Regions from separate parts of the Lactiplantibacillus brownii genome, predicted to be linked through region 2. Evidence: a T-box and tRNA genes for the amino acid it is inferred to sense, from the RefSeq annotation. Region 2 holds a T-box; the other holds one or more tRNA genes.

Region 1 (16,177 bases), 140 kb from region 2:
AACAAATCAGTACCGAAGGCGATTTTCCGCGCGACTTTGATTTAGATCCAACCGAAGCTTTCGTGGTCGTCGTCAATCAAAATACGGACAATGCAACTTTGTATGCTCGTGATCTAGAAACTGGTAAACTGAGCTTATTACAAAAAGATGTCGCCGTTCCCGAAGGCGTTTGCGTCTTATTTTCAAAATAAAGGATGACTCAGACATGCTATTAAAAGAAGTAGCCTTAGAAAATTATACGAATATCCCAGCTGCAGTTGCGGCAGGTGCCAAACGGATTGAACTAAATGACAATTTAGCTGTCGGTGGCACCACGGTTAGTCGCGGTGTTATGGCGGAAGCAGCGAAGTACACCCAGGAACATGGGGTTAGCCTCGTCGCGATGATTCGCCCACGTGGTGGGAACTTTGTTTATAATGATACCGAACTAAAGATCATGGAAGCTGATTTGCTCCAAGCCCAAGCTTTGGGCGTTGACGCAGTAACTTTTGGCGCGTTAACTAAAGCTGGCAAACTTGATACCGAAGCCATGGCATTACTCGTGGGCGCTGCTGGTGGCATGAGTGTCGTTTTCCACATGGCCTTTGATGCGCTGGCCCCTGATCAACAAGCTAGCGCAATCGACTGGTTAGTTGATCACCAAGTGGACCGCATTCTCACACACGGTGGCCCATTAACCAAACCAATTGCGGCCTGTGTGCCACAACTGCAAGCAACGCTTAAATTAGCAGCCGGTCGCATTCAGATTCTGCCCGGTGGTGGCATTACTGCCGCTAATGTCGACGAATTAACAAGTACGTTGAACGTCAAACAAGCACACGGCACCAAGATAATCGCTTATTAGTTTGTATTTCAAAGCAAAAAGAGTGGAACAAAAGGCGGTCTGCTACCGAGCATAGCCTAGAAAGTCGAATGATTGGCATTTTCAATCGTTCGACTTTCGTAGCTAGGCGGAGGTCGCAGCCTTTTGTTCCACGTTTCGGCTATAACTATTAGAAATACCAAAATGAGTCTGGGTTTTTCCCAGACTCATTTTTTTGGTTTCAACCCTTTTCTATCTCGTAAAATAGCCCCTTAACCACCAATCAGCCGGACAATATCTGGCGGTAATGGCGCAAAAGTTGTTAAATCGGCTTCAATGAATGGATCATAAAACTGTAGCTGCATACAATGGAGCGCTTGGCGGTCAATCAACGGACTGGTCGGTCCACCGTATAATTCGTCGCCGATCAACGGATGACCAGCGTGAGCAAAATGAACCCGAATCTGATGCGTCCGCCCTGTGTGTAGTCGCACACGGACGACCGTCATTTCAGGTAACCGTTTGACAACCCAATACTCCGTCAGTGAAGCCCTTCCAGTTGGCGTAATCGTTCGTTTAATAAACGAATCAGCAGCGCGACCAATCGGTTGATCTAACCAACCATGATCCGCAACTAGGCTGCCGCTTACGACCGCCAGATACATTTTACGCATCGCATGCGCTTTGAGCTGACGATCAATAATCGAATGTGCAAAATGATGTTTAGCAAATAACACGATACCACTTGTATCACGATCCAATCGCGTGGTGATGTGTACGACTTCATTATCATAATGTTGGGCTTGATAGTACCCTTTGACCCGATTCGCCAGCGTATTATTCGGTAGTCGATGCGCCGGCACTGAAGCGACCCCCGCTGGCTTATTAACAATTAAATAATCGCGATCTTCATACAAAATATTCAGTGGCAATGTGGAAGGCCCTAAATGATCGTTGCCGATCTCATCTGGCGTCACCATTGTGACCGTCTCGCCACCAGTAAGCAGTTGAATCGCTAACACCGCTCGCCCATTAACCAGGATTGCGCCGCCATGAAACTTCACCTTTTTTAATAGGCTTCGCGTCACCCCATGTTCAAAGAGTACGGTCTTAACTTTGATCGGCTCGGTGGCTGTATTTGTCCACATAAACCTCATTTTTCGTCCAATCCAATGAAGGAAGTGCCAACTCGTTTCCAGAAACGGTTATGACGATGCTGGGCAAAGGCAATCCGGCGATTAGCAATGGAATAGCAAATTTGCTGAATTGGCCGTGGCTGAGTATCCATTTGATCGGCCGTAAAAATGAAATGCGACTGTTGCTGCGGCTTGATGGTAATCGTTTCATATGGCGCCACAATGACTGGCGATCCCAAAGTTCGGAAGACGCGGTTATTAATTGACGCAATTTCAGCCATTTGGAGCGCATCCAAACGCGGATGGATCACCGCACCACCAACTGACTTGTTATAAGCCGTGGAGCCAGTGGGCGTTGAGACACACAACCCGTCGCCTCGAAAACGTTCAAAAAGTTCATCTTGAATATAGACATCCGCCACCATGGTGCTCCCAAGCTTTTTAAGCGTCGATTCATTCAACGCTAAATAATGATCCGTTTCGCCGGTATCCGCATACTTGATCTCAACTGATAACAGTGGATAAGTGACGGATTGGCCGTTATCATGTTGCAACCCATCAACGAGCTGATCGATCTCATAGTCTCGCCAGTCGGTATAGAAGCCTAAATGCCCCGTATGAACCCCGACAAACCGAACTTGATCAACCATGTCGCTATAGTGATGGAAAGCCGACAAGAGCGTCCCATCGCCCCCTACGGACAACACAACATTTGGCTGATAATCATCAATTTCAAAACCAGCGGCCACTAGCTTGGTATGTAATTCTGCCGCGACTTTTTTGGTTTTGGGATTAGAATTTGCAAATATGGTTACTTTCATGGTTCCTGATCTTCCTTTGTTGGTGACTGTGCGTCGGTTTGAGACCCTTTTCCATATGAAAAAAGGCTCTGTGCTTCTTGAATCTCTTCACGAATTTCGGACATTTCCTTATCCAAACTGAAAGCGGCTTCAGCCGCTCGTTGCAGCCGCTGACTCAAATTTTCTGGAAAGTCCCCTTGATATTTGTAGTTTAATGAGTGTTCGATGGTCGCCCAAAAATTCATGGCTAACGTCCGCACTTGGATTTCGGCCAGAATTTTTTTCTCACCGCCGACCATCTGGACTGGATATTCAATCACGATGTGGTAAGAACGGTAGCCTGATGGCTTTTCATTACTAATATAATCACGTTCTTCTAAAATCGTCATATCGGTCCGTTTGCGTAATAGATCGACCACTTGATAAATGTCTTCCACGAATTGACACATGATGCGCAATCCGGCGATGTCCTGCATATCTTGTTCTAAGCGATCTTCTTGAACTTTACGCCGCACCATTTTTTCCTTGATGCTATCAACCGGTTTGACCCGTCCCGTCACAAACTCGATAGGTTCATGTTGACTCAAATCACGAAATTGCTTGCGCATTCCCCGCAACTTGACCTTTAACTCATCAACGGCCTGTTGATAGGGTAATAAAAAATGATTCCAATCTTCCATCAAGGCACCTCCGTTTCAAATCCATACCTTTAAAATTTTACCATATTTTGACAGAATAAAAAGCAATGGCTTCTTGGTTTAACAATTGACATTAACAACCTTACAAACCGAAGGGGGTGGAGCAGATTACTTTACGAAACAAGGAATTCGGTGCATGATGACAGTCGAAGGTTTATTTAAAATAACGATTTTCGTTCGTAAATAAAACTTGTGCTGGAATTAAAAACTTGCAAATACCTAGGTTCGTTTGGTATTCTGCACTATGACGCGAAACGAGAAAGTGGAGGAATTATGACGTGTTAGAAGTGTATTTATTTGTAAATCCATTGGCGACACAATGTGTGCGCGATGAACAAAATGTGTTGCGGCTGGCCAATGATTCGGATAAGCAAATTCAATTCCAATTCGTACCCTTATTGAATATCAATGTGGTACAAAAGGCGCTAAAAAATCAAGGCTTCAAGAGTTCCGATTGGCAAGCTCAAAATCAACAATCACAGACGCTCTATCGGGTGATTCTTGACTATAAAGCGGCTTTATTCCAAGGCAAAAAGCGTGGTCGTAATTTCTTAATTGCGATGCAAGCTGCCATGTTAAAAGCTGGTCAACATTATTCAGAAGACTTGGTCAAAACGGTTGCGGCTGAAAGTCACATTGATTTGGATATGTTTATGGAAGATCGTAATAGTAAGTTGGCCAAACAAGCTTTCCACGCTGATCAACGATTGGCTTCGGAAATGAACATTACAGAGGCCTCCTCAGCAGTCGTTTTTGATTGTGATCAATACGACTACGGGGTATTATTGGAACATTTTAACTATGCCACCTTGTTTGATTTAGTTAACGGTCATTTGGATCCATTCCACGAGTTAACCCATCGTACCAACTGTGCTGCTTTAGATGGCAGCCAGCTCCACGTTTTATAATTCAGGAATTGCAATTATTCAAACGCTAAAGAGTCTGGGACAAAACTCCTGACTCACACGAAAAAGGTAGTTCTGAGAAATCATTTGATTTCTCAGAACTACCTTTTTAAGCTTATGTACGCACAGAGATGACGATCCCTGCTATTCTTAAGGTGCTGAAGCCAAAAAGAAAAGAGGTCGTTAGCTCCATGCAAATGAATTATACCAGTAATCAACCCACTTTGAAACTCAATCTAATTTGGCAACCTCAATCAACTCACGTTGCTTGGGCCATCAATGCCATTGTCAATGATATTCCGACTCACGTCATTAAGGCTAACTTAGCGGCGACCGGACGCCCCTCATACCCACCACAGTTACTACTAAAACTTTTCTTGTTTGGTTACTTACGACGTACTTTTTCAGGTAGAAAGCTCGTTCAAATGGCTAATGAAAACCTTGTGATGCGATGGTTTATTGGCAATCATTATGCCATTCCGAGTTATCGAACCCTCAACCGTTTTCGCAGTGATCCTAAGACTAAGCCGCTAATCACTGGGCTCTTCACGGCCTTTCGTGATTATCTAACAATGATCGGTCTTTTTGACGAATCCGCACTATTTATTGATGGAACCAAAATTTTAGCTGATGCTAATAAATATAGTTTCGTTTGGCGTAGAGCTGTTGAAAAGGCTGAACCTAGACTCGATGGTAAAACCGCGCGGCTTTACCATGAATTAGTTGATTATCAAGTTAATGTGCCACAGTTGTCACCTAAAAGACAAGCGCTAACTGCCAAAGAGTTGGTTAAACTAACGACTGCTTTGACCATAGCTATCAACGATTTAAATAAACGAGTTAAACAAGAAAAACCTAAACGTGGTGGCTCAGCTCTCAAACGCCGTCGCCGTAAATTGAAACACTTTCTCCACCAATTAACGAGTGATTATTTGCCACGTAAACAAAGATATGAGTTCGATAAAGCAACTTTCGGTGACCGTAATAGTTTCTCAAAGACTGATTTAGATGCGACCTTTATGCGTATGAAAGAAGATCCTATGCTGAATGGTCAATTAAAGCCAGGCTATAACTTGCAAGTCGCCAGTCAAAATCAATTTGCACTCTATTATCAGCTATTTCAACGACCGACTGATACTCGAACACTAATTCCATTTGTAAACCATATCTTCAAACAGACACCCAATGCTATTCACTGGATAGTCGCTGATGCTGGTTACGGCAGTGAAACTAATTATCAAAAACTTACCGATGACTTCCAAGTCCACTATTTGATTCCTTATGGGATGTATGAAAAAGAACAAACTCGAGCCTACCACAAAGACCGCCGTAAAGTTGCTAACTGGCATTATGATGAAGCCAATGACAAATACACTGATCTAGACGGTATTACCTTTACTTTTCACAATTATAGTACGCGTCATGACCATTATGGCTATAAAAAACAATTCAAAACTTATCGTACTGTCGAATACTTTGAAGATCCGAAACGAGAGAAACTTGCGACAACAAAGAAAGGTAATCGCCGCCAAATAAGTATTAATTATAATTGGTTATACTTTAAAAATAGGGCTAAAGAACAACTAACTAGCAAGATTGGTCACGCATTGTATGTTCGTCGTAAGATTGAAATTGAACCGATCTTCGCTGATTTAAAGACTTACTTGAAATTCAAACGTTTTTCAGTACGTGGTCTAACTGCAACCAACAATGAGATGGGGATTGCTTTAATGGCTGAAAATCTATCGAAACTATCTAAAATTGCTGGACAACCACATCTAAAACCAAAGAAAAGTGGTGTCAATCGCCACAAACCGGCAATTGACACCACTTACTTATTTAGATTCTAGGGTTTTGTCCCAGACTCTTTTTTGACCTTATTTTTTGATCAAACTTTCAAATTCTGTTAAACGCTGTTCAAACACCTTAAAGGCCGCATCCAGATATGCTGTTTTCGTCATATCAACGCCCGCATTGCGCATCACTTCAATCGGAAATTCAGACGATCCCGCTTGTAAATAGCTCAGATACTTTTTAACCGCATCCGGTTGCTTTGTCGTGATGTGTTCCGCTAAGGTTGAAGCCGCTGCAAAGCCAGTAGCATACTGATAAACATAATAATCATAATAAAAATGTGGAATTCGCGCCCACTCATCCGCAATCTGCGGATCACTGACCACGTTGTCCCCGTAATAATGTTTGTTTAGGGCAAGATAGTGCTCTGACAGTCGATCCGCGGTAAGGGACTCCCCAGCAGCCGCCTGCGTATGCAACCATTGTTCAAACTCAGCAAACTGGGTCTGACGGTAAACGGTCCCCTTAAAACCATCGAGATAGTAATTTAAAACATATGCTCGGATTTTAGGATCAGTTTCAGTTGCCAAGAAATAGTCCGTTAACAAATTTTCATTCGTTGTCGATGCAATTTCCGCCACAAAAATCGAATAATCCCCGTATTGATAAGGCTGATGATGCGTCGTTTGGTAAGAATGCATACTGTGCCCCATTTCATGCACTAGCGTGTATAAATTATCAATATTATCCTGCCAATTAAGCAAGATATATGGCGCCGTATCATACATTCCCGAAGAATAAGCCCCGCTACGTTTGCCTTGATTTTCAACCACGTCAATCCAGCGGGAAGCAAATGCTGTCTTAACATGTTTAACGTAATCTGGTCCTAAGACTTTTAAGGCTTTAAGTGCCGTTGCTTGAGCTTGTTCGTAGGTATAGGTGAGTTCTGGTTTGCCCGTCAATGGCGTATACATATCGTACATATGTAACGCATCGACTTTTAAGATCGACTTGCGCAACGCAACATAGCGATGCAATAAGTCTAAGTGATCGTTCACCGAGTTCACTAAAGTGTCGTAGACGGTCGTTGGAATTTGATCAGTAGCCATCGCAGCCGTTCGTGCATCCGCATAATGATGGGCTTGAGCATCAAAATTATCCGCTTTCACTTGACTCGCCAAAGTTGAAGCCAGTGTCCGCCGAAACTGTGAGTAAACTTGATACAATGCACTAAAAGCTTCTCGTCTAACTGCCGGCTTAACCGAGGCCAGCAAAACGCTGTAGACACCCTGCGATAATTTAACTGGTTCGCCCTGATCATCATGAACAGTCGGAAAGTCGAAATCAGCATTGGTTAACACGCCAAAGGTCTTCGCCGAGGCATCAAAAATATCGCTTGCACCGGCTAATAGCGCTTCTTCACCTTCAGATAAAACATGGCCTTTTTGTAACCGGATCGTATCCAAAAAATGACGATAATCACGTAACTCAACATTTTCATCTAAGAATTGATCTAATTGTGCCGATGTTAATTGTAAGATTGCGGGCTCCAACCAGGCCGTTGCGGCGGAAACTTTCGCCGTTAAACTTCCAGCTTGATCATCCAAGGCCTGATTCGCGCTATTCCCCGTATCCTGATCACTCTTTAAGCTGGCGTAAACGGCCACTTTTTCCAAACGACGTGTTAAGTCTAAAACGCCTTGCACACCCGCAAGCACGGTTGTCGCTGAGTCTGTAAAAGCGGTTTTTAACGCGGCCACCGAGGCTAAACTGGCCTTTATTTTATTGACATCCGCCTCATAAGCAGCCGTCGTGGCATAGATTGGGGTCAGATCCCAGGTTAATTGAACTGGTACCGCCGCTCGAGTTGGTAGTTGTTTTGTTGCACCCATACAGGTCCCTCCAATTAAATTGATATAGACTAGCGTAACACATAATTTTATTAAACCTGATCAACAGGTTCGCTCAATGTTTTGACCAAGCCAACTGCCCCGCCTGAAGCTGCCAAACTCCCGCAACACGCCGGATCACTTTTGCGGCGGCCAACTCGGTAACTACAGCTGCAATTAATTGTGCCTGGAGCTCGTCTGATGCCAGCAAGCAAGGCCGCTGGGCCAAACATGGTGTTAAAGTTCGCCAAATTATAGCCAGTAGCTGGGCAGGTGTTCGCGTTGCCGGACCTTGGCGTAAAGTCACAAAAATATGGAGATACCAAGCTAAATAGGTGGTTTTTAGAATCGGCACTTTAGGCGCCATCATAAAGACCCAAAGTGGTAATTGCGCTAAAGTCCCGCCATGCCGATAACAATAAGTTTGTAACGTGACCATCGCTGGTTGCCGTTGTAAACGTCCCAGAATCAACCGATGTTGATAGTGCTCAAATTGTACGGGAACACGAATTGGTGGTGGAAAATTGGGCTGATAAGTCAATAATTCGGGCACCGAAACTTGTTTAGCCGCCCATCGTTGCCGCTGGTAGTTCAACCGTTCACCATCGACAACGGTCAAATTTAACAATAATTGGCCCCCATTTGCGTTCGTACACCAATAAATTAGAAAGCAGCCCCAAGCATGATGATGTTGTAGAAACTTCAATGCCTTGGCGTTAGCCCTTAATTGATGTTGATATGGCGAACCGAGTAGCCATAGCACACGATACCCATGCTCACGATAGCCTTTCGTCCGTTGCGTCAACTTTTCCACGGCGATCGGTGAGCACTGAAACTCTAAGGCCAGCGGCTGATGATTTCCGAGTTGCACCAACACATCCGGTCGTTGATGAATCGCTGGTAATCGCGCCTCTAGCTGCACCGTGTAGCCAGCCGCAGCAAACCACGCAGCTAATTGCTGCTTGCCTAATATATGTTCGGCAGTCTCACCTTCTGAAAAGGTCTCACAAGCTTGATTAGCTTTGTGTGCAAAATGCGCACTCATCACGGTCCCCCTTTTTAGCCGCACGGGCGCCTGACAACCAGGACAACGATACACACTTTTTCGATCAGCCGCGGTTGCAGCAATCAATTGTGCGGACTGATTTTCAGCCATCAACATATCTCACCATCCCCTTTAGCACTCAACTACGTAAAAGGCTGGTTGTAACCACAAAAAAAAGCCAAGCAAAATTGCTTGACTCTCAAATGTTCATTATTTGAAATAATGTCGAACCGTCTCTAAGGCCGCGTTAGACATGATCTTTTCACCATGTTCAAGTAAAACATCCGCTGTCACCTTAGTCTGGTCACCATACTCTAAAGCCACTGCGACATCATCTTTAATGACGCCGGTAGAGGACTGATCAACAAAGAAAACTAATTCTAAATAATACTTATCCCGATATTTGAATAAGTTAGAAGCTAAGCCATCTGGCCGAAAAATTTGTGCTAATGAAATCACATCTTCAAAGCTGTCGAATGCTAGTACAAATTCTTTGGTTGGTGTCTCAGGGTCATCAATATAAGGATCTAAATCATTCGTATCTTTAGTCTGATTATGTTTTACACCCTGTGGTTGATCAGTGCTATCCGTATCGGTTTGCATTAATTTACGTTTCAGATAATCTGAAACGTCATCTTGCATATCGTGGTCACTGGATTGGTTGGGCGACTGGGTCGCCTTCGAAATCGTGTCCTGCAAGTTCTCACTATTCTTACTAATAAATAACTCTAAACCGTTCCGATTTGGTAGAACTTGGAAAGTCACGGCATCGTTATCTTGGAATTGATGATCAACATCAACTTCCTCTAAAATACTATAAAAGAAACTTTCAATTTGCTTATGATTCCCTAGTAAATCTAGTACGCGAATACCGCGTTCATTGAGATCATCGTTGCCGATTAGAACTCGAATCGTATCATCATTGATTCGTTCCATCTCCATTACAGATCCACCCCTTTCTAAGTGTCAAGGGCCATAATCACTATCACAATTCTAACTTATTTCAGCGCATTGTAAAGTAATCTATCTGAAATAAAAAAATTGGCTCGTTAGAATCCTAACGCACCAATCGATTCATTTTCAACTATTTGCAATTGCTTGTGCCCGTTGAAGTTCCAACGTCCGAATTTTTCGTGGTAAGAAACGCCGAATCTCATCTTCATTGTAACCGACCTGTAACCGTTTTTCATCTAATAAGATAGGCCGTCGCAAGAGACTCGGATCCTGACTGATCAGCTCATAAAGTTGATTCAAAGACAGATCATCAATATCCAACTGTAACCGCTGGAAAGCCTTGGAACGCGTCGAAATAATCTCCTCAGTGCCATCTTCAGTCATCTGTAAAATACCTTTGATTTCGGCAATCGAGAGCGGTTCCGCAAAAAGATTCCGTTCCGTAAAATCAATTTCATGCGTCTGTAACCAAACTTTGGCTTTCCGGCATGAGGTACAACTTGGTGAAGTATATAAGGTAACCATTGAGTCTCCTCCTTTTGCGTTGCCAACAACAATTCTTTATCACAAATAATATTATACCCGTTTTATTAATTTTTGTGAATAGTTTTTATAAAAATAATCAAATGCATGTCAATAACTTTTTGAACACATTTCGATTAAATGTATTATTATTTATCGATATTCCGTTTACAAAAGGAATTATGTCATTAATTGTCTGGCGCACAATTTAGTTACAGCTTATCAAAATAATAAATATTAAGACGATTTTCCCATTAAAAAAACCAAGTCCAGGATCGACTTGGTTTTAAAAACTAACCTAATTTTAACTGTAAATATTTCTGAGCAACGACGACTTGAACACCCTCACCAGCAGTTGCTTGAGCTTCTTTGCGCAATTGTTCAAAATCAACATCTTGAGGTAAATGCGTTAATAATAACTTTTTAGCATGCGCTTCCTTCGCAATCAAACCTGATTGTGCCGAAGTCATATGCCAAATTTTGCCCGTCTTATCAGCACCAAAGTTTGTATCAGTCATCAGTAACTGTGACCCAGTCGCAAATTTAGCCAGTGACGGGATAAACGCAGTGTCAGCGGAAAAGGTCAGCTGTTCGCCAGTCGCCCGTTCAACCAGCTTGACGGCAAATGCCGGTACCGGATGCTTGGTCCGTAAAAATGTCACGTCAAATGGCCCAATTTTATTTACGACATCAGGGTGATAAGCACGCCCTTCCGTTGCACCAGCCCAAGTCAGGGCACCAAAATTAAGTGGGTCTTCTGTGTGGCCATAGATTGGCAGGATTGGCGTTTTACGGTCACCCTGGCGTAATTGCCAATAATACTGTAAAACGCCAACGTCAGCGGTGTGGTCGTGATGATAATGGGTCAATAAGACCGCGTCCAACTGTAACGGATCTAAAATTTCTTCTAGGGCATTTAATGCGCCCGAACCACAATCCAATAATAACTGATAGTTACCTGATGTGACTAAGTACGAGCTAGTACCAACGCCATCATAAGGATAACCACCGTAATAACCTAATACGGTTAACTTCATCGTTATCATTCCCTTCTGAGTCTATTTTAACGTAGCTGAAAGAAAAATTGAAACCGTTAACCTAACTTGTTTTCAATTATTTTCGAAAACACGTATAATAATAAGTGTAATAATTAAGGAGTGATATTTGATGAGTGGAAAGATTTCAGCAACATTTGGGACGCGTAAAATTCTAACCATGATCCAGCAAAAGCACGCTGATCGTGATTTACTATTAATGCAAGCCAACGCCACTGAAGATCGATACATGTTACTCGACCTATCTGGTGAAAAAACGGTTTTTTCAAGTCCAGTTTCATATGACGTCTTATTATCAAAAGGTAATGAAGACTGGCACGGTATGACTAGTTTCATCTTTATGGACTTACCTATTGAAGAACAAAAAGTTTTTAATTCAAAATTCACAGCATTTCGTGCGGATTTTGAGAAACCAAATGGGCTCAAACACTTCTGGATCTTACGAGAAGCCAAAAATGACGCTGCCTTTGTTATCGTAACGAATTGGCACAGTGATTCTGAATACGCAGTTTGGTTACGAAGTGAATCCTTTAAACCATTTGCTAAATATTTGACCCCAGACTTCGATTACCACGAAAGCCGTTATGCTTTTGTTCGTTCACTCAAGTCTTAACAGTCAGTGACACTCAAGTCGATTTCTGACTCGAGTGTTTTTTTATGGCCTATGGTAAGCCGATCTACAAATTGCAGCCAGATTGATCTGAAACGGTCCTAATACTTGGTGATCGAACGCTGTAAACACACACTGGTCTTTTTCCAAACTGGACTTACACTCGCAAGTCGAGATAGGTCCTTTTTCGCGGTCTAAGTGGCTGCCCTATCCTATCAATCAGCTTTTATCAAGGCTAAGTTTATCAATGGCCGTTTTATCTTGATTACCAACAACCGATATTTTAGAACCCCATTAATTGCAACCACTATTTAACGTTAACATGGCACGGATCGGTTCGTTCATCGTAGCTTACTGCTAAGCCTAAGTGCCTGTATGCTCATTTCTTGGCTGAAAAAGCGCCTCGTTCAGCGACCATAACTGTAAAAGCGGATGACCCCACTTGAGCCGTGATCCGCCGTGAACACTGCGATACACTAACTACTCTTGAATTAATGCTTTTTTCGAAAAAAAGAAGATTATCAATTAAGATAATCTTCTTTATAAGACGGTCCGTACGAGACTCGAACTCGTGATCTCCTGCGTGACAGGCAGGCGTCCTAAACCAACTAGACCAACGGACCAAATTGCGGGAGCAGGGTTTGAACCTGCGACCTTCGGGTTATGAGCCCGACGAGCTACCAGACTGCTCCATCCCGCGATAATGTAATGACCCCTACGGGATTCGAACCCATGTTACTGCCGTGAAAGGGCAGTGTCTTAAACCACTTGACCAAGGGGTCATATTTATAAAATGAAACTAACGGAGAAGGAGGGATTCGAACCCTCGCACCGCTTGCGCGATCTATACCCTTAGCAGGGGCACCTCTTCAGCCACTTGAGTACTTCTCCAATGGGCCTAAATGGACTCGAACCATCGACCTCACGCTTATCAGGCGTGCGCTCTCACCAACTGAGCTATAGGCCCATAAAAGCGGGTAACGAGAATCGGACTCGCGACTACAGCTTGGAAGGCTGTCGTTTTACCACTAAACTATACCCGCAACACTTATGGCGCGGGACAGAATCGAACTGCCGACACATGGAGCTTCAATCCATTGCTCTACCGACTGAGCTACCGAGCCATTTTTAGCCATAAAATATTTAATTAGTGTAACGGTCCGTACGAGACTCGAACTCGTGATCTCCTGCGTGACAGGCAGGCGTCCTAAACCAACTAGACCAACGGACCAAATTGCGGGAGCAGGGTTTGAACCTGCGACCTTCGGGTTATGAGCCCGACGAGCTACCAGACTGCTCCATCCCGCGATAATAAGGAGGATGAGAGATTCGAACTCTCGCGTGGTTTGACCCACCTGACGGTTTTCAAGACCGTTCCCTTCAGCCAGACTTGGGTAATCCTCCATTTAAAAAAGTATAACTAGGAACTTGTCCACTATAATTAGTAGATGGACCTTGTAGGACTCGAACCTACGACCGAACGGTTATGAGCCGTTTGCTCTAACCAACTGAGCTAAAGGTCCGAGCTCTTTATTCCTATCGCGGCAGGGGGAATCGAACCCTCGACCTCCCGGGTATGAACCGGACGCTCTAGCCAGCTGAGCTACACCGCGATCTGTTAAATAATCAAAGATTATCTAATCGGGAAGACAGGATTCGAACCTGCGACCCCCTGGTCCCAAACCAGGTGCTCTACCAAGCTGAGCTACTTCCCGTTATATGCACCCAGTAGGAGTCGAACCTACAACCTTCTGATTCGTAGTCAGACACTCTATCCAATTGCGCTATGGGTGCTTCATAAAAGTGCCGAGGACCGGGATCGAACCGGTACGGTTATCACTAACCGCAGGATTTTAAGTCCTGTGCGTCTGCCAATTCCGCCACCCCGGCAACACTTTTGGTAAAAGCGGAAGACGAGATTCGAACTCGCGACCCCCACCATGGCAAGGTGATGTTCTACCACTGAACTACTTCCGCATAATTATTCAGTTAATGCCGACTAGAGGATTCGAACCTCCGACCCCCTGTTTACAAGACAGATGCTCTGCCAACTGAGCTAAGTCGGCATAAGTTGATGATTAACACAACTATAATATCATATCATGCCAAGATATATAAATCAACAAAAACTTGTAAAACTTTATCATGAAACGAACCGTGATAATGAGCCGTGACAGGCTCGAACTGTCGACCCTCTGATTAAAAGTCAGATGCTCTACCAACTGAGCTAACGGCTCAATGGAGGATACAGGGCTCGAACCTGTGACCCTCTGCTTGTAAGGCAGACGCTCTCCCAACTGAGCTAATCCTCCATGATGCATGGCAACGTCCTACCCTCGCAAGGAGCGATCCCCTAACTACTCTCGGCGCTAAAAAGCTTAACTTCTGTGTTCGATATGGAAACAGGTGTATCCTTTCCGCTATCGCTACCACACTATTGGAACTAATATTCAAATGTAACATTTAACCTCGCGGTTAAATGAGCCGTGACAGGTTCGAACTGTCGACCCTCTGATTAAAAGTCAGATGCTCTACCAACTGAGCTAACGGCTCAAATGGAGGATACAGGGCTCGAACCTGTGACCCTCTGCTTGTAAGGCAGACGCTCTCCCAACTGAGCTAATCCTCCAAAATCGCATGGCAACGTCCTACCCTCGCAGGGAGCGATCCCCCAACTACTCTCGGCGCTAAGAAGCTTAACTTCTGTGTTCGACATGGGAACAGGTGTATCCTTCTTGCCATCGTCGCCACACTATTGAGAACTTGTGCCCTCAAAACTAGCTAATATCAAATAATTTCTCCTATGAACCTGAACACCAATTGCTTGGTTAAGTCCTCGACCGATTAGTATTAGTCCGCTTCACACGTCACCGTGCTGCCACTTCTAACCTATCTACCTGATCATCTTTCAGGGGTCTTACTTCCATATAGGAATGGGAAATCTCATCTCGAGGTCTGTTTCACACTTAGATGCTTTCAGCGTTTATCAGATCCATACGTAGCTACCCAGCGATGCGCCTGGCGGCACAACTGGTACACCAGAGGTATGTCCATCCCGGTCCTCTCGTACTAAGGACAGCTCCTCTCAAATTTCCTACGCCCGCGACGGATAGGGACCGAACTGTCTCACGACGTTCTGAACCCAGCTCGCGTACCGCTTTAATGGGCGAACAGCCCAACCCTTGGGACCGACTACAGCCCCAGGATGCGATGAGCCGACATCGAGGTGCCAAACCTCCCCGTCGATGTGGACTCTTGGGGGAGATAAGCCTGTTATCCCCAGGGTAGCTTTTATCCGTTGAGCGATGGCCCTTCCATACGGTACCACCGGATCACTAAGCCCGACTTTCGTCCCTGCTCGACCTGTCTGTCTCGCAGTCAAGCTCCCTTGTGCCTTTACACTCTGCGAATGATTTCCAACCATTCTGAGGGAACCTTTGGGCGCCTCCGTTACTTTTTAGGAGGCGACCGCCCCAGTCAAACTGCCCACCTGACACTGTCTCCCGCCACGATTAGTGGCGCGGGTTAGAGTGGTCATACAGCGAGGGTAGTATCCCACCAACGCCTCCACCGAAACTAGCGTTCCGGTTTCTATGGCTCCTACCTATCCTGTACAAGCTGTACAAACACTCAATATCAAGCTACAGTAAAGCTCCATGGGGTCTTTCCGTCCTGTCGCGGGTAGTCCGCATCTTCACGGACAATATAATTTCACCGAGTCTCTCGTTGAGACAGTGCCCAGATCGTTACGCCTTTCGTGCGGGTCGGAACTTACCCGACAAGGAATTTCGCTACCTTAGGACCGTTATAGTTACGGCCGCCGTTTACTGGGGCTTCAATTCTGAGCTTCGCCGAAGCTAACCCATCCTTTTAACCTTCCAGCACCGGGCAGGCGTCAGCCCCTATACGTCATCTTACGATTTTGCAGAGACCTGTGTTTTTGATAAACAGTCGCCTGGGCCTATTC
Region 2 (16,177 bases):
CCGCCGTGTAATCGGTTAAGGACTCGTTCAATTTCAATTCTTTACGCAATTGCTTGTTTTCAGCAGTTGCGGTTTGTGCATTGACCTTGGCTTGCGCTAACTGATCAACTTGCTTCTTTAACTTTTGGTTTTCTTGATAAGTGTTCAGCAAGTCAGAAACTGAATTTGTCGCACTTTGGAGCCCGTTTACTGGCCAAGCAATGACCCGATTGACCGCACCCGCCACATCGTTACCAAATTGTTGGACTAATGGTGGTGTCGATTTACGGTCCCGAATGGCGACAGAAACGCTCATCAGACCGAAACTGATTATTAGGATAATAATCGCAATGACCAATTTACGGTTAGAAAAAAACTTTTGCATAATGAACCCCCGGTCGAAAATTCAAAGATTTAACAATAAATAAGCGGGAAGTCATCTTCCCGCTCACCTGTTATCGCTTTTTCATAACATCAATGCTTTTAAGTGATTCACCGGTCCCGACCGCTACACAATCAAGTGGTTCGTTCGCAATGAAGACTGGCACCTTGGTTTCGTCAGCAATCACTTCGGAAAGATTCTTTAATAATGCGCCACCACCGGTCAAAACAATCCCATGATCGATGACGTCAGAGGCAATTTCCGGTGACGTTTCTTCAAGGGTTTCCTTGATTGCCGAAACAATTTCGGAAACGATTTCTTGAATGGCTTCTGAAACATCCGTTGCTGAGATTTCAACCGTCTTTGGTAGCCCAGTCAAGAGATCCCGACCACGAATTGTTGAACTCTCAATGTCTTCAGCTGCTTTCATCGAGGCTGAGCCGACATCCATCTTCAACTGTTCAGCCGTACGTTCACCAATCAGCAAGTTAAATTTTTGACGGACATGATAGATGATTGAATCATCGATCTTGTCGCCCGCCATCCGAATTGAACGACTGGACACGATCCCACCTAAGGAAATCGTGGCCACGTCGGTCGTCCCGCCACCGATATCGACCACCATACTACCGGTTGGATCCATGACTGGCAAGCCAGCACCGATCGCCGCAGCAAATGGTTCTTCAATGACATAAGCATCACGCGCACCAGCAACTCGGGTTGCATCGATCACTGCTCGTTTTTCAACTTCGGTAACACCTGATGGCACACAGACCATGACGTAAGGCTTGCCGTTTGAACGGCCTAATGTCTTTTGAATAAAGTATTTCATCATCGCCACAGTGGTATCGTAATCCGCAATGACCCCGTCTTTCATTGGTCGAATAGCCACAATACTTGCAGGCGTTCTCCCAATCATTTCGCGGGCGTCTGAGCCAACGGATACGATTTCACCAGTCTTCGTGTTCTTCGCAACTACAGATGGTTCCCGCAGTACGATTCCCTTGCCGTCAACATACACAATCGTATTGGCAGTACCGAGATCGATCCCGATATTCTTTGTCCCAAATCCGAACACTACATTCATCCCTTCATCAATTACAATTTAATTTTTATTAGTCATAATAGTAAGTATTATAGCATAATAGCTCAGCATTAAAAATACTGCCTGAAACCTAGCATACCGTAATCTATTAAAAAATACAGTCCCATTATTGAACTTAGATAAAATTTAACAAAAAAACGCGACTAAAGCGAACAAAACACTCGCCCTAACCCCGTTATTTTAACACATTCTATTCTGAATCCGTATTACAATTTAACAATCCTTGCTCCGCGAAACTAAAATAATCCGTGGCGCCAACCACGAAACTATCTAGGAGTGGCAAGCCTAACAGCTTGCCACCAGCGGACAGGCGTTCAGTAAATTCGGTATCTTTACCTGACGGCTCACAATCCCCACTCGGATGATTATGAGCAATCACTACCCGAGCCGTATTAGTTAGTAAGGCCGCCTGAAAAATTTCACGCGGATGGACCGGACAAGCATTCAAAGTGCCCTGAAAAACGATTTGGCGTTTCAGAATCTGATTCTTTGTATCCAAACAGATCAGTAATAACTGCTCCTGAGCGAGTCCAGCAAAATCATGTAGCAATTGTTCACCAATTTGCTGACTGCCATAAACTTGCCCTAAAACAATCCGTGGTTGGGCCTGCAACAGTCGCCCACAACGTAATGCCGTGAGCAAACTATTCCAGAGTGGATCACTGTTAGGCTGCCGCGACCAAGCCGTCACCTCAGCGGCAGGATAAGCGCCCTCGAAAGCCAAAGTAGCGGCCGCGGCGGCACTTGGATCTAAGAAGTCCCGGAAGTAGCGCTGAATCAAATGATGAATCTGTGTGCCATGATCGTCCGTGCGACCAGTTAATAAACTCATGCGAAAGCCCCCTATCTAATAGGTAGTTCCGCATTTGGGTCACGCTCGCGTTTTAAAATAAGCCCGCACATCCGAAATGAAGTAAAGTGAGCCCGTCATCAATAGCACATCTTCACTCGACATCTCACTGGTGGCGGCCACTAACGCTGACTGCCAATCCTTAAAAATGGGGGCATCGTAGTGTGCTGGTAATTCGGCCGCCAACTCATGCGGGTCCGTCGCTTGGCGCTTAGGGTTCGGGCCAGCAAATTGCGTCAACAATAAGCGAACATTCGGCAACTTAGCCAGCGTTTGAATCATTTGCGCATGCTGCTTGTCAGCCAACACCGCAAAGATCAAATAAATCGTTTGCTGGCTAAAGCGTTCCTTAATCGTCGCTGCAAGCTCGGTCACTGCTGGCTCATTGTGCGCCCCATCAATCAAAATCAAAGGCTCCTGGTTCAACCGTTCCAAACGACCCGGCCAAGTGGTATTTGCCAAAGCTTGCCGCACATCACGCGCATTGACCGGTAGTTGCAACTGGCGGTGATAGGTTAAATAGGCGGCCAATGCGACCGCAGCATTATCCACCTGGTAGTCGCCTAACAATGGTGTCGTTAGCTCTTTGAAGTGCTCCTGCTCACCATCGTAGTTAAACCGTTCTTGCCAACCTTGTGGCGGTAAAAGCTTGGTCTTAAACTCAACTCCCAATGTCTGTAAGCTCGCACCCTGCTTTTCAGCGGTTGCCACCATGACCGCCTGGGCCGCTGCGGGTAATTTTCCAACGACAACAGGCACCTTGGGTTTAATAATCCCCGCTTTTTGCGTCGCAATGGCCGTTAGTGTGTCCCCTAAAATCTGCATATGATCGTAGCCAATCGTCGTGATCGCACTCACCTTTGGCGTGAACACATTGGTCGAATCATACAGACCGCCTAAGCCAACTTCAATAATCGCAATATCGATCGGTTGGGTCGCAAAATACAAAAACATCATCGCAGTAATAATTTCAAATTCAGTCGGGCCACCCGTCGGCAATTCCGCATCCAATTTAGCTACAACTGGCTGAACCTGTTGGACCAACGTGACCAAATCAGCATCACTAATTGGTTCACCATCGACACTAATCCGCTCATTAAAACGCGTGATGAACGGCGACGTAAACGTCCCAACCGTCAAACCATCAGCCATGAATAATTCCCGTAAATTTGCAACGGTTGATCCTTTACCGTTCGTACCAGCAACGTGAATCCCGTTGATTTTAAGCTGGGGATCACCGAGTTCTTGCAAGAATCGCCGCATCCGGTCCAGCGTTGGTAGCTTTTTAAATTTTGTGCGGCCATGGATAAACGCCAAGGCCTGTGCATAATTCTCAATCAAATGAATCGCTCCTCTTTCAAACTTAGTGCGTTATAACTATCGTAATTTATTTATAATAAGTCATTAATTGTCCGTCTCCGTGGACCTGCACGTTCGCTGTGAGGCAGACCTGCAGCCAAAAAGCGGTCTGCAGGGCGTTTTCAAGCCGAAGTTCACGTCTTAAAAGTCGGCCAAACACTAACCTGGGTAAAACCGCCCAGCTAAGTGTCTCGACACGGCAAACGTGCAAGTCCACTCCGACGTTAAATAGTGATTGTAACCTAGGCAATAATAAAGTCAGGACCTAACAAAAACCCGATTAAAATCAGAATCACTTATTAGCGCAGGGCGGGCTGGATGATGCTCAGTGGTGAAATTTTTCTTTGCTGGTGGGCTTTTCCAGCTTAGAAAAAGCCCGGCTTGTGAGACCGTACTTTGGCTCACGAACGTGGCCACCACGTTCCAGCATCAATCCAGACCAACCGGAGCGGCAAATCAAGCGGACACTCATAATTCTGAACGCGACACCGCACTTAGCACTTACACCGTTAAACTTTTTAAATTCATCAAACCAAACTGTATTCGTTTTTAACCTAGTGTACGAACTTAATTTTAAGTCGTTTCAATCAAGAGCCATTGATAGTCAAAACGTGCGATAAAATGTTGCGACCGCTGCCAACTATGCCGTCTTTTATCACACGTTAATAGTTTAACCTTTTTCAGCGTCAACGACAAAAAAGTCTACCAAACCAACTGAGGTTCGATAGACTTTCTTGTTGAATTAAGCTTGCGCTTTAATATCGATCAAACGTTGCTTTGTGGCAGCAAGTTTATTTTCATTATCAGCGAGCTTTTCTTTTTCACTAGCCACAACCGCTTCAGGCGCATTCGCAACAAAGCGTTCGTTGCCTAATTTCTTAGTGGCACGCGTGACTTCACTTTCAAAGGTGGCTTGTTCCTTTTCAAGCTTTTTAATTTCTTCATTCAAATCAACCAATTCAGCTAGCGGAATATAAAGTTCGGCATCACTGATCACTTGTGTCATGGCTAATTTTGGTGCTTCCACATCCGCGCCAATCGTTAACGTCTTAGGATGTGCAAACCGGTCAATATAATCTTCGTTAGTCTTGAAGACCGTCTGCAACCGGGTGCTATCCGTCTTGATCAACAAATCAACCGCAGATGACATCTTTGCGTTGGCCTCAGCCCGAATACTCCGAACCGCCGTGATCAATTCAATCAAGGACGCCATATCACTTTCGGCAGCCTGATTATCAAATTCAGCGTGTGCCACTGGATAGTCGGCCACAACTAATGATTTACCAACATGTGGCATCGATAACCAGATTTTTTCAGTGACAAATGGCATGATTGGATGAAGTAAACGTAAGGTTTGATCCAAAACGTAGGCCAAAACATTTTGCGTATTGGCTTTAGCTTGAGCATCGTCACCGGTTAAAACGGCTTTACTCATTTCAATGTACCAGTCACAAAAATCATTCCAGATAAAGTTATACAAGGCCCGACCAGCTTCACCAAAATCAAATTTTTCAAAGCAATCAGTCACTTGTTTAACCGTCGCATTCAAACGGCTCAAAATCCATTTGTCAGCTAGTGTCCAGTCAGCTTGTGCCGGTAAAGTTGGCTTGTCCATATCACCCAAGTTCATGATGACATAACGACTGGCATTCCAAATCTTATTGATAAAGTTCCAAGCGGCGTCCATTTTTGTATAACTGAAACGGACATCTTGACCCGCTGTGGACCCATTTGACAAGAACCAACGTAAGGCATCGGCACCGTATTTCTTGATAACATCCATTGGGTCAATCCCGTTACCTAAGGACTTGCTCATCTTACGACCTTGTTCATCACGAATTAAGCCATGCAACAAGACGTTCTTAAATGGGCGACGACCAGTAAATTCAAGGCTTTGGAACATCATCCGTGAAACCCAGAAGAAGATAATATCGTAACCGGTGACTAACGTATTGGTTGGGAAGTATCGCTTAAAGTCAGGGGCATCTTCATCTGGCCAACCCATTGTTGAAAATGGCCATAAGGCACTTGAGAACCAAGTATCTAAAACATCTGGATCTTGTTCCCAGTTTTCAATATCCTTAGGTGGCTCAACATCAACATAGGTTTCCCCAGTCTTTTTATTGTACCAAGCTGGAATTTGATGACCCCACCAAAGTTGACGTGAGATGACCCAGTCATGAACATTTTCCATCCATTGATTGAAGGTTTCTTCAAAACGTTCTGGTACGAAATTGACTTTATCGTCGCCTTTTTGGTTCTTCAAGGCTTGTTCCGCTAGCGGTTGCATCTTAACGAACCATTGCGTCGACAAGCGTGCTTCAACTTGGACCCCAGTCCGTTCAGAATGCCCAACACTATGCACGATTGGATCAATCTTGATCATCAAGTCTTGGTCTTGTAAATCCTTAACCATGGCTTTACGTGCAGCAAAACGATCTAAGCCTTCATATTTACCAGCATTGGCATTCATTGAAGCATCTTCATTCATTGTGTTGATGCGTTTCAAGTCATGACGGTTACCAACTTTGAAGTCATTAGGGTCATGGGCTGGCGTAATTTTAACCATCCCAGTCCCAAATTCAGGATCAACGTAAGCATCCGCGATAATCGGAATCTTTCGTTCAGCCAATGGCAGGATAACTTCTTTGCCAACGAGTTCCTTATAACGATCATCGCTAGGATTAACGGCAACCGCCGTATCACCCATCATCGTTTCAGGACGGGTCGTGGCAATTTCAATATAATGCTTGCCATTGAACGTATAATTTTTGTCAGCGAATGGATATTTGACGTGGTAAAAGGCACCCTTATCATCTTTATGGATAACTTCAATATCGGATAAAGCCGTCCGCGCTTGTGGGTCCCAGTTGATGATGTATTCGCCACGATAAATTAAGCCTTTTTTATAAAGCGTGACAAAGACTTTCTTAACTGCATCAGACAACCCTTTATCCATCGTAAATCGTTCACGTGAATAATCTAAAGACAAGCCCATTTTGGCCCATTGTTGTTTGATGATTGACGCATATTCGTCTTTCCAATCCCAAACTTGTTGGATGAATTTTTCACGACCTAAATCGTAACGACTGATGCCTTGTTCACGAAGCTTAGCTTCAACCTTGGCTTGGGTTGCGATACCGGCATGATCCATCCCTGGTAACCAGAGCGTATCAAAGCCTTGCATCCGTTTTTGACGAATGATGATATCTTGTAGTGTCGTATCCCAAGCATGGCCTAAATGCAACTTACCTGTGACATTTGGCGGGGGCAAAACGATTGAATAAGGCTTAGCTTTTTTATTGCCCGAAGGCTTGAATAGATCTTCGTCCAACCAAGTTTGATACCGACCCTTTTCAACGGCGGTCGGATCATACTTTGTGGGCATATCAGTGGTTAAATCTTCTGACATATCGGTACGTCCTTTCTATTTTTGGCACGAAAAAAGTCCACCCATCCTAAATTAATTAGGACGAATAGACTTCGCGGTACCACCTAAATTTAAAGAGCGTTATTAGCGACGCTCAGCCACCGAGCATTGCCCAGCTAATCACAGCATGCGTTTTTGGCATGTTGTGACTAGCGTAGCAAGCACAGGTTGCTGTCGCTAATAGCGCGTTTCGGCAATTTAGCTTCGCCGCGCTACTCTTCACACTTAAACATTATTGTTAACGAACGGTGTATCCGTCCGGTCGACCCTACTACTATTTCAGGCCAACAGCTCGCAAGCTACTTTCATTCAAACTGACAACGAAAACTTACAGCCCCGTTTTCTTTCTGCAGATGTCACTCAAAACTACTCTCTTGCTCATCGCTTGAATGTTCCTATTGTAATCAATTTATAATCCGGCGTCAATGCTTATTCAAATTGCTTCAACGCATCTAAAGCGGCCACGTAGTTTGGTTCATGCGTCATTTCAGGCACGATTTCGTGGTAAACCACTTTACCGGCAGCATCAACGACATAAATGGCCCGAGCTAACGTCCCATTGTTTGGCAAGTATAAGTTAGTGGCATAGCCAAAGGAAAGTTCTTCATCGGAAACGACCGTCAAATTTTTGACGCCTTCCTTGGCACACCAGCCAGCCTGATCCGCAATCGAATTGTTAGAAACCGCCAAAAATTGAATATGTGGATATTGGTCGGCTTGTTGATTGAACTTTTTCGTTTGAATTGAGCAAACCCGAGTATCAATATCGGGCATCACACTAATCAACGCGGGCTTGCCTAAAATATCTTTGGTCTTGAGTTTCTTATCATGGGTCGTGAACACTTTGAACTTCGGCAATTGGTCGCCATCCGTCAACGGTTCACCGACTAAATCTAACGGCTGATCATGAAATAATACTTGCACAGCAAACACCCCTTCAATAACTTGATTAAGCTAACGTTTACTAGTTTAACTAGTATGCTTCAAATGTACCGCAAACTCCCGCCAGTCGCAAATAATAACTTTAGAATCGCCTCGATTTATCAAAACAACTGGATACTGATTAACCGTCTGCTTTTGCCGCCAGCGATTTGAGCGCTGAGCATGATTTTAAAATACGTTGTAAAAAAAACTCGTGTCAGCGAATGTGCTAACACGAGTTTGATTGAGCGATAGTCATTTTTCAACACGCAACTTGTTTAGTTTGGTGCTTAATCGCATGCTGGTCGCTTACAATAGTTCTGCAAAGACTTCTTCTTGAGTGTTCATATAATTCTCGCCGGGCTTGATTTCAGTAATCTTAATCCCGTCCATGGCACGTTGCATTAATCCTTCCACGTCGATTCGTTCTTCGTAAGCACGAGAACGATCGAGTTTTGGATGTGTTTTAGGTGCTGGCGGCGCGAAAATTGTACAACAATCTTCGAATGGCATGATTGACAAGTTGTAGGTGTCAATCTCTTCAGCAATCTTGATAATCTCGGTTTTATCCATTGAGATCACCGGCCGTAAAACTGGCAAAGCAGTGACGTCATTAATGGCAATCATACTATCCATCGTTTGTGACGCAACTTGTCCTAAAGATTCACCGTTAAAAATGGCTTTACCATGACGTTGGCGGGTCACAGCATCCATCAAGCGCATCATCAAACGGCGTTGTACCGTCATCAAATAGCCTTCTGGCACCTTTTCTTTGATTTCTTCTTGAATCTCGGTGAAAGGAATCTGAATGAATTTAACACTTCCAGAATAGCTCGCTAAAGTCGAGGCTAATTGTTTCGCCTTGGCGAGGGCCTGTTCACTAGTATATGGCGGACTGAAGAAATGAACCATTTCCATGTCAACGCCACGCTTCATGCCAAGATAACCCGCAACGGGCGAGTCAATCCCACCAGATAACATCAACATCCCTTTACCAGCGGTACCAACGGGTAATCCGCCAGCGCCTTGGATTGTCTCGGATGATAAGAAAATCCCGTTTGGACGAACTTCGACACGGATCACAATATCTGGTTGCTTCATTTTAACTTGGATGCCGTCAACGTGGTCCAAAATCTGACCACCTAACATATCATTGATGGCATTCGTATCGTATTCAAAAGTATGATCAGAACGACGCGTATTTACTTTAAACGTCATCCCCGGTTCAAATTGTGCTTGAACCATTTCAATCGCCGTCTGATAAACTGCGGCCATATCCTGTGGCACCCGGATACTTGGTGAGAAGTTTTGAATTCCGAAAACCAATTTTAGCCGTCCCATGACCTTGGTGGCATCTTCACCGTTTAAGGCGATGTGCATCCGGTCACGATCCGCATGAACTTTGAGTTCCGGAAAATCGTGCAGCGCTTTGCGGACGTTACGCCCTAAACTATCGATAAAATTACGTTTGTTTTTACCCTTAGTTGAGAGTTCGCCGTAACGCACCATTATTTCAGTGTATTGCATGAATTATTTCCTTTCAGTTAAGCGTCAGCATTTATTTTAGAAAATCGTTTATATAACTTATCAAAAACTTGATTAAACTCGTCAGCTTCGGCCAAAGTGTTGTGTTCATCCAAACTAATTCGAATGGCACTCGTGGCGACTGCTTCAGGGGTATGCATCGCCATTAATGTGCTGGAAGCCAGATGCTTCTTGGAAGAACAAGCACTCGTCGTTGAGAGATAAATGCCCTGATCTTCAAACGCATGGACGATGGTCTCACCACGAACCCCATTGATCGTAAAACACAAGATATGTGGCGCAAAACCAGTCGTCGGCTGACTAAAAATCGTGACTTTTGGAAAAGTTTTAATGTGATCATAAACGCGTTGCTTGATTGCGCGTTCACGAGCGACCTTTTCAGTCTCATCAGTCAATAACAATCGTAAGGCTTTCGCCATACCAGCGATTGCTGGTAAGTTTTCAGTCCCAGAACGCCAGTTGTTTTCTTGACCACCACCGGTCATTAATGGGGCTAATTTTCGACCTTGGCGCGCGTAAATGAAGCCAATACCGCGTGGCGCATGGAATTTGTGCCCGGAGAAGGTCACAAAATCCACCCGATCATTCATGATCATGTCTTGGATGCCCTTACCGATCCCTTGAACAGCATCAATGTGGAAGTGAATTTTCGGATAAGCCTTCAATACCTCGGCCACTTCTGTCAATGGTTGAATCGTGCCAATTTCATTGTTGACCGCCATGACCGAAACCAAAATGGTGTCTGGCCGAATCGCGGCTTTCAAATCAGCGATTGAAATCCGGCCTTCTTTATCAACGGGTAAGTAAGTCACGTCAAAGCCGAGCTCTTTGAGTTGTTCCATTGAATTATGAATAGCTGGATGTTCAACAGCCGTTGTAATCAGATGTTTCCCAAATGTCCGTTTTTCCATGGCTGTCCCTTTGACGACCCAATTGTCGCCTTCCGTACCGCCAGAAGTAAAAAAGATTTCATTAGGTTTCGCACCAATTAAATCCGCAATTTGTTGGCGTGATTGTTCCAATAAATGGAACGCCGTCTCACCAAAATTATGCAAACTAGATGGGTTGCCCCAAACTTGTTGTGAGACTTTTGTGTAGGTCTCAAGTACTGATGGTGCAACTTTAGTTGTCGCACTATTGTCAAAATAAATCATTCTAAAGCCTTCACTTTCCCTAAAAGTCGTGCTGGAAACATTGGAGCTGTCATAAGTGTTAACTTGCCACTCGAGTTGGCTAGATTACTGCCGGAACGTGGTAGCCAACAGAGACAACCGATTATCAATTGAACTAACTATGACTAGAACAACGCCTAAGCACTTACTTTCGATAAGAATTCTTTGCAATTATACCAAATAACCACTATGAAACAAGCCTTTTTGTTTCACAACACCCAAAATAGGCGAACAAAAAAGTTTGGGAATTCCCAAACTTTCAGTGGTCAGCTATTCAGGTTCTGTTTGCTTTTGCGCGTAATAACTATCTTCAATCCGCTTGTATGCACCGGCATCGATCTTATCAATGGCCGTCGCAATCACTTCCAAGCTATGTGCGTAGTCATGTTCTTCATTAAATAGTCGCTGGGCTTCCACACTGGCAGCCTGCACGTCTTCATGATTCGTCTTGTAACGGTTCGCGTATTGCAACAGCTGTTCTGACAAGACGGCCGAATCAATTAAATCATTGGTTTTTTCTTTAAGTGTTGCCATATCGGACTGAATGACGATCAGTTGCTTCGTGATATCATCCATATTAATCACTAACTTATTGATATCATGATCTAAACGTTCAATTTCCTTAGTCACAACCATGAAATAATCCAAGTAATCTTTTGGCAAGCCAGGCAAGTTTAAGTTCTCCACTTGCCGCTTGATGGCATGGATTTCAAAATCAAATCGTTGCAACGTGTCATGTGCCTTAGACTCTTCTGCAGCTAGGCCGGCAACACCATCATTAATCGTGACTTGTTCTTCTTCGATACCTTTTAATTGTTTATCTTGTTCTGCATAGTGGTTAGCGATTTGACTAAAGATGGCTTGATGCGTCGTCAGTGCAGTCGTGTCCGCCTGATAAACATCCTGAATATTTTTCAGCTGTTCGCCAAGTTCACGTGTCCGTTCAACTTCATGATCGTTCAACGTATAGCTCTGTGCTAATCGATCTAACTCAACTTGTAAACGTTGATTTTGGTTCGTCGCATGCGTTAAAAACTGGCTGATTTCGTCTTGTTTTTGATCAACAACTGCTTTAGCATCAATCTCAACTTGCATGACGTCATACAAATGATCGATTCGCTTTTCAATGGCATGGTTACCAGCTTCAGCATCCGAGACCTTTAACGCCCCTAACAACTTGGTGTTGTCGGCAATTGCTTTGGTCAAGGCTTGAATTTCAGGTTCGATTTTAGCCACTTCAAAGTGAAAATGTTGATCGATCAATTGCCGATAACCCGTTTCAAGTTCCTTTAATTGATCCGGAAAACCACTCACTAAGTCCTTGTAAATCGGTGGAATACGGTCGATATCCATTTCTAAAGCACTCGTATCGTGCCGCAATTGGTCCAAGACTTGTTCGGCAGCATCGTGATCGCCAGCCTTCGCCAATTGAGAAAATTTGTCAAAGTCACTTTCTAAGTTCGCCAGCCGGTCTTCCAACCGGTCAATGCTTGGTCCAAAGGAAAAGTTTTGCGATAACAAAGTTTTCCGTAGATCCTGATATTTCTTTTCCAAACTCGCAACGGCTTTGCGGTGAGCTTGATCGGCATCATCTAATGCTTGTAAGCCTTCGTTTATTGACCCAATTTTCGTTTCAATCACGGTCAATGAGGCGGTGACTTTTTTAATATTTTGGTTAGCGTCCATAAATTTAATACTGTGGGCGGCGGCGGTAATTTGTGTGAGGCGCTCACTAATGGCTGGCAAGCGTTCTTCACGCAAAGCCTGTCCATCATGTTGCAATGTTTCTAGTTTCGCCAATGATCCGCCGGTCAATCCAAGACCTTCGATTTTTTCAAAGTCAGTCGCCTGAGTCTGTTCAACTAACGCTTGCTGCCGCGTCGTTAACTGTCGAACTTGTTTATCTATGTACAGTTGAAAGCCTTTGATCGCAGCGTAAATCACAAGCGCGACAACCACAATACCGATTGCTACTTGCATATGAATACCCCTTACTTAAATTAAATTAATGGCTAATGGTTTGGTTGCGGATTCACCCTGCCGAACCGCAACCTTGCTTTTTGCTTAATTTCCAATTAAAATCTAACCTAAATTATAGCATACCCGCAATTATCAATCAGTATGAAATTAATAACTTATAGGAGGATTTTCATGTCAGAGACACAAACTTCACTCATGAACCAACAATTAGACGCCTTACTTTATAACGAAACCAATTTGGTGGCTAATCTAGCCAACGCCAGTGCATTAATTAATGATACATACACAGACCTCAATTGGGCTGGGTTTTATTTATACGATTCCGCGACCGATAGCCTCGATTTGGGACCATTTCAAGGTAAGGTCGCTTGCATGCATATCAAAGTTGGCGCCGGTGTTGTTGGGACGGCTTTTAAGGATCAACAGATCCATCGCGTGGCAAATGTCCATGATTTTCCCGGACACATCGCTTGCGATAGTGCCAGCAACTCTGAAATCGTCGTGCCGTTAACTAAAAATGGACATCAAATTGGCGTCATGGATATTGATTCCCCTTCCCTCGACCGTTTTACCACTGAAAATGAACTCGAGTTGGCCGAATTTGCGAAGATTCTCGTACAACACATTGACTAAGTAAGGTCAGCATGCTATGCTACTCTTTGTGTAAAATAATGCAGCAGTGAGTGGGTAAGCTCGTCAACAGATTGGTGCCAAATTTTTGGTCAGTTAGTAACCTGCGGCTGCAATGGTGAAACCTGCAGTCCAATCTGAACGAATATCGAACTCACATCGGATTATTTTACTCCAACTAAAATTATTGGAGGATACAACATATGTCTCGTTATACAGGTCCAAGTTGGAAGATCTCCCGTCGTTTGGGAATGTCTCTTTCAGGTACTGGTAAAGAATTAGCTCGTCGTCCTTATGCTCCTGGTGATCATGGTCAAGGTCGTCATTCAAAGCTTTCTGAATACGGTACGCAATTACGCGAAAAGCAAAAGTTACGGATGATGTACGGTTTAACTGAACGTCAATTCGCCAACTTATTTATCAAAGCTGGTAAAATCCGCGAAGGTAAGCATGGTGTTAACTTCATGATCTTACTCGAACGTCGTTTAGACAACATGGTCTACCGTTTAGGTTTGGCAACGACTCGTCGTCAAGCTCGTCAATTGGTAAACCATGGCCACATCACTGTTGATGGCAAACGTGTTGACATTCCTTCATACGAAGTTAGTGTTGGCCAAGTTGTCTCAGTACGTGAAAAGTCTAAAAAGTTAACGGTTATCACTGGCGCTGTTGAAGCCGTGGTTTCACGTCCTAACTTCGTTCAATTCGATGCTGACAAACTTGAAGGTTCATTAACTCGTTTACCAGAACGTGAAGAACTTGAAGCAGATATCGACGAATCACTTATCGTTGAATACTACAACAAACTTTAATTTCTGGTTATTAAAAACGCGTCGCATTTGCGGCGTGTTTTTTTGTGTCTCGTGATAAAAAGCATTGCCGCTCCGGTTGGCCTGGACTGATGTTGGAACGTGGTGGCTACGTTTGTGAGCCAAGGGGCAGTCTCACAAGCCGGGCTTTCTCTAAGCTGGCAAGACCCCAGCAAAGAGAAATTTCACCACTGAGCCTCATTCCAGACCAACCTACGCTAACCCAGCGCCTCAATATTGATTGGGTTTTCGGGATATTAAGAGCCATAATCACTATCTAACATCGTAATGAACCAGTGGCTGCACAGCGAATGAACTGGTCAATGAAGACGGCGGCGTTTACGCTCTTGAACGTTAAGAGCTATTTGCAACCACCCACAATAGGCTAACTACCAATTATCAGTCAGTCTTCAGCCTTAGTTTTGCCATAATCGCTAAATAAATCGGTAAGAGTGTTGTAAACGTTGCTTGAATATAAGCTAATTGACCCGCTTCATCCGCTAATAATGGTGAATCCAGACTAATCGCACGGCCAGCAACTAACTCGCTGTGCTTGTACTGCGCAAATTTATTAAGCACCCCATCAATATTGGCTGATGTGGCGACTCGCATTTCAGCGACCGTGTGATCATGACTAATTAAATAATCAGCGGGCAAGTGGCGATATAATTTTTGTAATTCCGCGGGGGTTAAACTAGCCTGTACCCTTACCTTACTTTCGTCCAACAAATCCAAATAGCAAAATAACCGATCCGGCCATAGTCCGAGTTCGAAATGTGGCAATGCCTTGTAACGCCGCGGATCTTCACTAAATGCGACCCAAGTGTCGACCGGTGGATTTTTAAAACGTCGCAAGTGTTTGGCGATATGCGGGTAAAACGTCTGCCCACCTGCTTGTAGCACGGGCAAAATTTGTGGCGTCACTGCCTCAAATTTTGGATCAATCACCGTTCTAATTTGGGTCATTCGACCGGCTAAGGTGGGGTCATTAAATAAGTCAAAGTCTGCTTTAGTAAACACAACGTTCCCTGCTTTCGTTTTTCGCTTTTAACTCTGGAACATGCTACAATTGTATGATAATCGTAGAAAGGATGTTTGACAATGGCTGACAAAGATATGCAACCGGTTGATCGGATTCAAACCGCGATGCACGGGACCCCACAACTCCACCCCGATGAACAGAATAAATATCTCGGGACATTTCGCGAACGCGTCGAAGTTGCCGTCACCGTCTACCAAATCAAGCGCCATCACTACGTTGATCAACTCAACGTGGCCTTTACAATGCATCCGGATTACCGCTTGTACATTAATGGCAATCTTGATCAAGACATACTCGGTCCCTACCTGCAAGCTGCGGCGAAAGCTGATATTCAATTCACCATCAAGACGGATGATATTTATCGAACGGGCGATGCTAATTACGCCCTCGTCTTCACGGCTGATCAGGCAATCAACCAAGAGGTGATTGATATTGATCACCGTTATCAACCTGAATCCAAGCAACAAGCACACCCCAAAGAAGGGCACGGCTTGTTCGGAAAACTTAAAAAGTTATTCTAAATAAAAAGACAGCCACGGCCTTAGATTTGGTCAGTGGCTGTCTTTTTAACTACATTTCCGGAAATAACGCTGACAACAATTTTGCAGTCACTGGTTGCGCCGCACCAAACATTGGAAAACAATGCGGGTAAAGATAAGGTGCCGCATGAATACCCAGATAAACCGCCATTTCAGGATGCTCTGGCGTCAATTCAGCATATAAATTGGGAATCATGACATCGAAACCGGCAACTTTTAACTTTAAATCTGCCGCTAACTTCTCGACCGCCGCGATATAGGACGGATGCATGTCCGCGGTTGCGTCCAAGACATCGGCACCATTACCAAAAGTGGCGTCCTCTCGCAATAAAATCTGTGTTCCTCGACTCACGACTGAATCCAAATCTAAATGGTAAGACTCTAACCGATAACGTTCGACCGTTCCTAACTTCAATTCCGACTGAGGATACGCC

What was found. A T-box is a leader RNA that pairs with one kind of tRNA and senses whether it is charged. The one in region 2 lies ahead of RA086_RS09205 (valine--tRNA ligase), so its partner is inferred to be a tRNA-Val.
Region 1: it has a tRNA-Val gene. The T-box ahead of RA086_RS09205 (valine--tRNA ligase) is inferred to sense a tRNA for this amino acid. The anticodon was not compared.

The regions. Positions count from the first base shown of each region.
Region 1 is NZ_JAVCWF010000001.1:1,797,750-1,813,926, forward strand. It holds gene RA086_RS08385 (lactonase family protein) at 1-191, shown strand, start outside; gene RA086_RS08390 (copper homeostasis protein CutC) at 206-844, shown strand; gene RA086_RS08395 (RluA family pseudouridine synthase) at 1,075-1,959, opposite strand; gene RA086_RS08400 (NAD kinase) at 1,956-2,759, opposite strand; gene RA086_RS08405 (GTP pyrophosphokinase) at 2,756-3,421, opposite strand; gene RA086_RS08410 (DsbA family protein) at 3,715-4,344, shown strand; gene RA086_RS08415 (IS1182 family transposase) at 4,533-6,191, shown strand; gene pepF (oligoendopeptidase F) at 6,219-8,027, opposite strand; gene RA086_RS08425 (competence protein CoiA) at 8,101-9,186, opposite strand; gene RA086_RS08430 (adaptor protein MecA) at 9,280-10,011, opposite strand; gene spxA (transcriptional regulator SpxA) at 10,150-10,548, opposite strand; gene RA086_RS08440 (MBL fold metallo-hydrolase) at 10,839-11,582, opposite strand; gene RA086_RS08445 (antibiotic biosynthesis monooxygenase) at 11,713-12,213, shown strand; tRNA gene RA086_RS08450 (tRNA-Asp) at 12,759-12,833, opposite strand; tRNA gene RA086_RS08455 (tRNA-Met) at 12,837-12,910, opposite strand; tRNA gene RA086_RS08460 (tRNA-Glu) at 12,920-12,992, opposite strand; tRNA gene RA086_RS08465 (tRNA-Ser) at 13,014-13,101, opposite strand; tRNA gene RA086_RS08470 (tRNA-Ile) at 13,104-13,177, opposite strand; tRNA gene RA086_RS08475 (tRNA-Gly) at 13,183-13,253, opposite strand; tRNA gene RA086_RS08480 (tRNA-Phe) at 13,262-13,334, opposite strand; tRNA gene RA086_RS08485 (tRNA-Asp) at 13,367-13,441, opposite strand; tRNA gene RA086_RS08490 (tRNA-Met) at 13,445-13,518, opposite strand; tRNA gene RA086_RS08495 (tRNA-Ser) at 13,525-13,614, opposite strand; tRNA gene RA086_RS08500 (tRNA-Ile) at 13,660-13,733, opposite strand; tRNA gene RA086_RS08505 (tRNA-Met) at 13,750-13,823, opposite strand; tRNA gene RA086_RS08510 (tRNA-Pro) at 13,852-13,925, opposite strand; tRNA gene RA086_RS08515 (tRNA-Arg) at 13,931-14,004, opposite strand; tRNA gene RA086_RS08520 (tRNA-Leu) at 14,015-14,100, opposite strand; tRNA gene RA086_RS08525 (tRNA-Gly) at 14,116-14,187, opposite strand; tRNA gene RA086_RS08530 (tRNA-Thr) at 14,204-14,276, opposite strand; tRNA gene RA086_RS08535 (tRNA-Lys) at 14,375-14,447, opposite strand; tRNA gene RA086_RS08540 (tRNA-Val) at 14,450-14,522, opposite strand; rRNA gene rrf (5S ribosomal RNA) at 14,528-14,644, opposite strand; tRNA gene RA086_RS08550 (tRNA-Lys) at 14,691-14,763, opposite strand; tRNA gene RA086_RS08555 (tRNA-Val) at 14,767-14,839, opposite strand; rRNA gene rrf (5S ribosomal RNA) at 14,846-14,962, opposite strand; rRNA gene RA086_RS08565 (23S ribosomal RNA) at 15,035-16,177, opposite strand, start outside.
Region 2 is NZ_JAVCWF010000001.1:1,936,238-1,952,414, forward strand. It holds gene mreC (rod shape-determining protein MreC) at 1-364, opposite strand, end outside; gene RA086_RS09190 (rod shape-determining protein) at 435-1,439, opposite strand; gene RA086_RS09195 (JAB domain-containing protein) at 1,657-2,298, opposite strand; gene RA086_RS09200 (bifunctional folylpolyglutamate synthase/dihydrofolate synthase) at 2,338-3,657, opposite strand; gene RA086_RS09205 (valine--tRNA ligase) at 4,418-7,087, opposite strand; T-box leader at 7,141-7,496, opposite strand; gene tpx (thiol peroxidase) at 7,535-8,029, opposite strand; gene thiI (tRNA uracil 4-sulfurtransferase ThiI) at 8,336-9,553, opposite strand; gene RA086_RS09220 (cysteine desulfurase family protein) at 9,571-10,725, opposite strand; gene ezrA (septation ring formation regulator EzrA) at 11,014-12,723, opposite strand; gene RA086_RS09230 (GAF domain-containing protein) at 12,895-13,356, shown strand; gene rpsD (30S ribosomal protein S4) at 13,557-14,165, shown strand; gene RA086_RS09240 (DUF1054 family protein) at 14,562-15,182, opposite strand; gene RA086_RS09245 (YueI family protein) at 15,264-15,725, shown strand; gene gshAB (bifunctional glutamate--cysteine ligase GshA/glutathione synthetase GshB) at 15,775-16,177, opposite strand, start outside.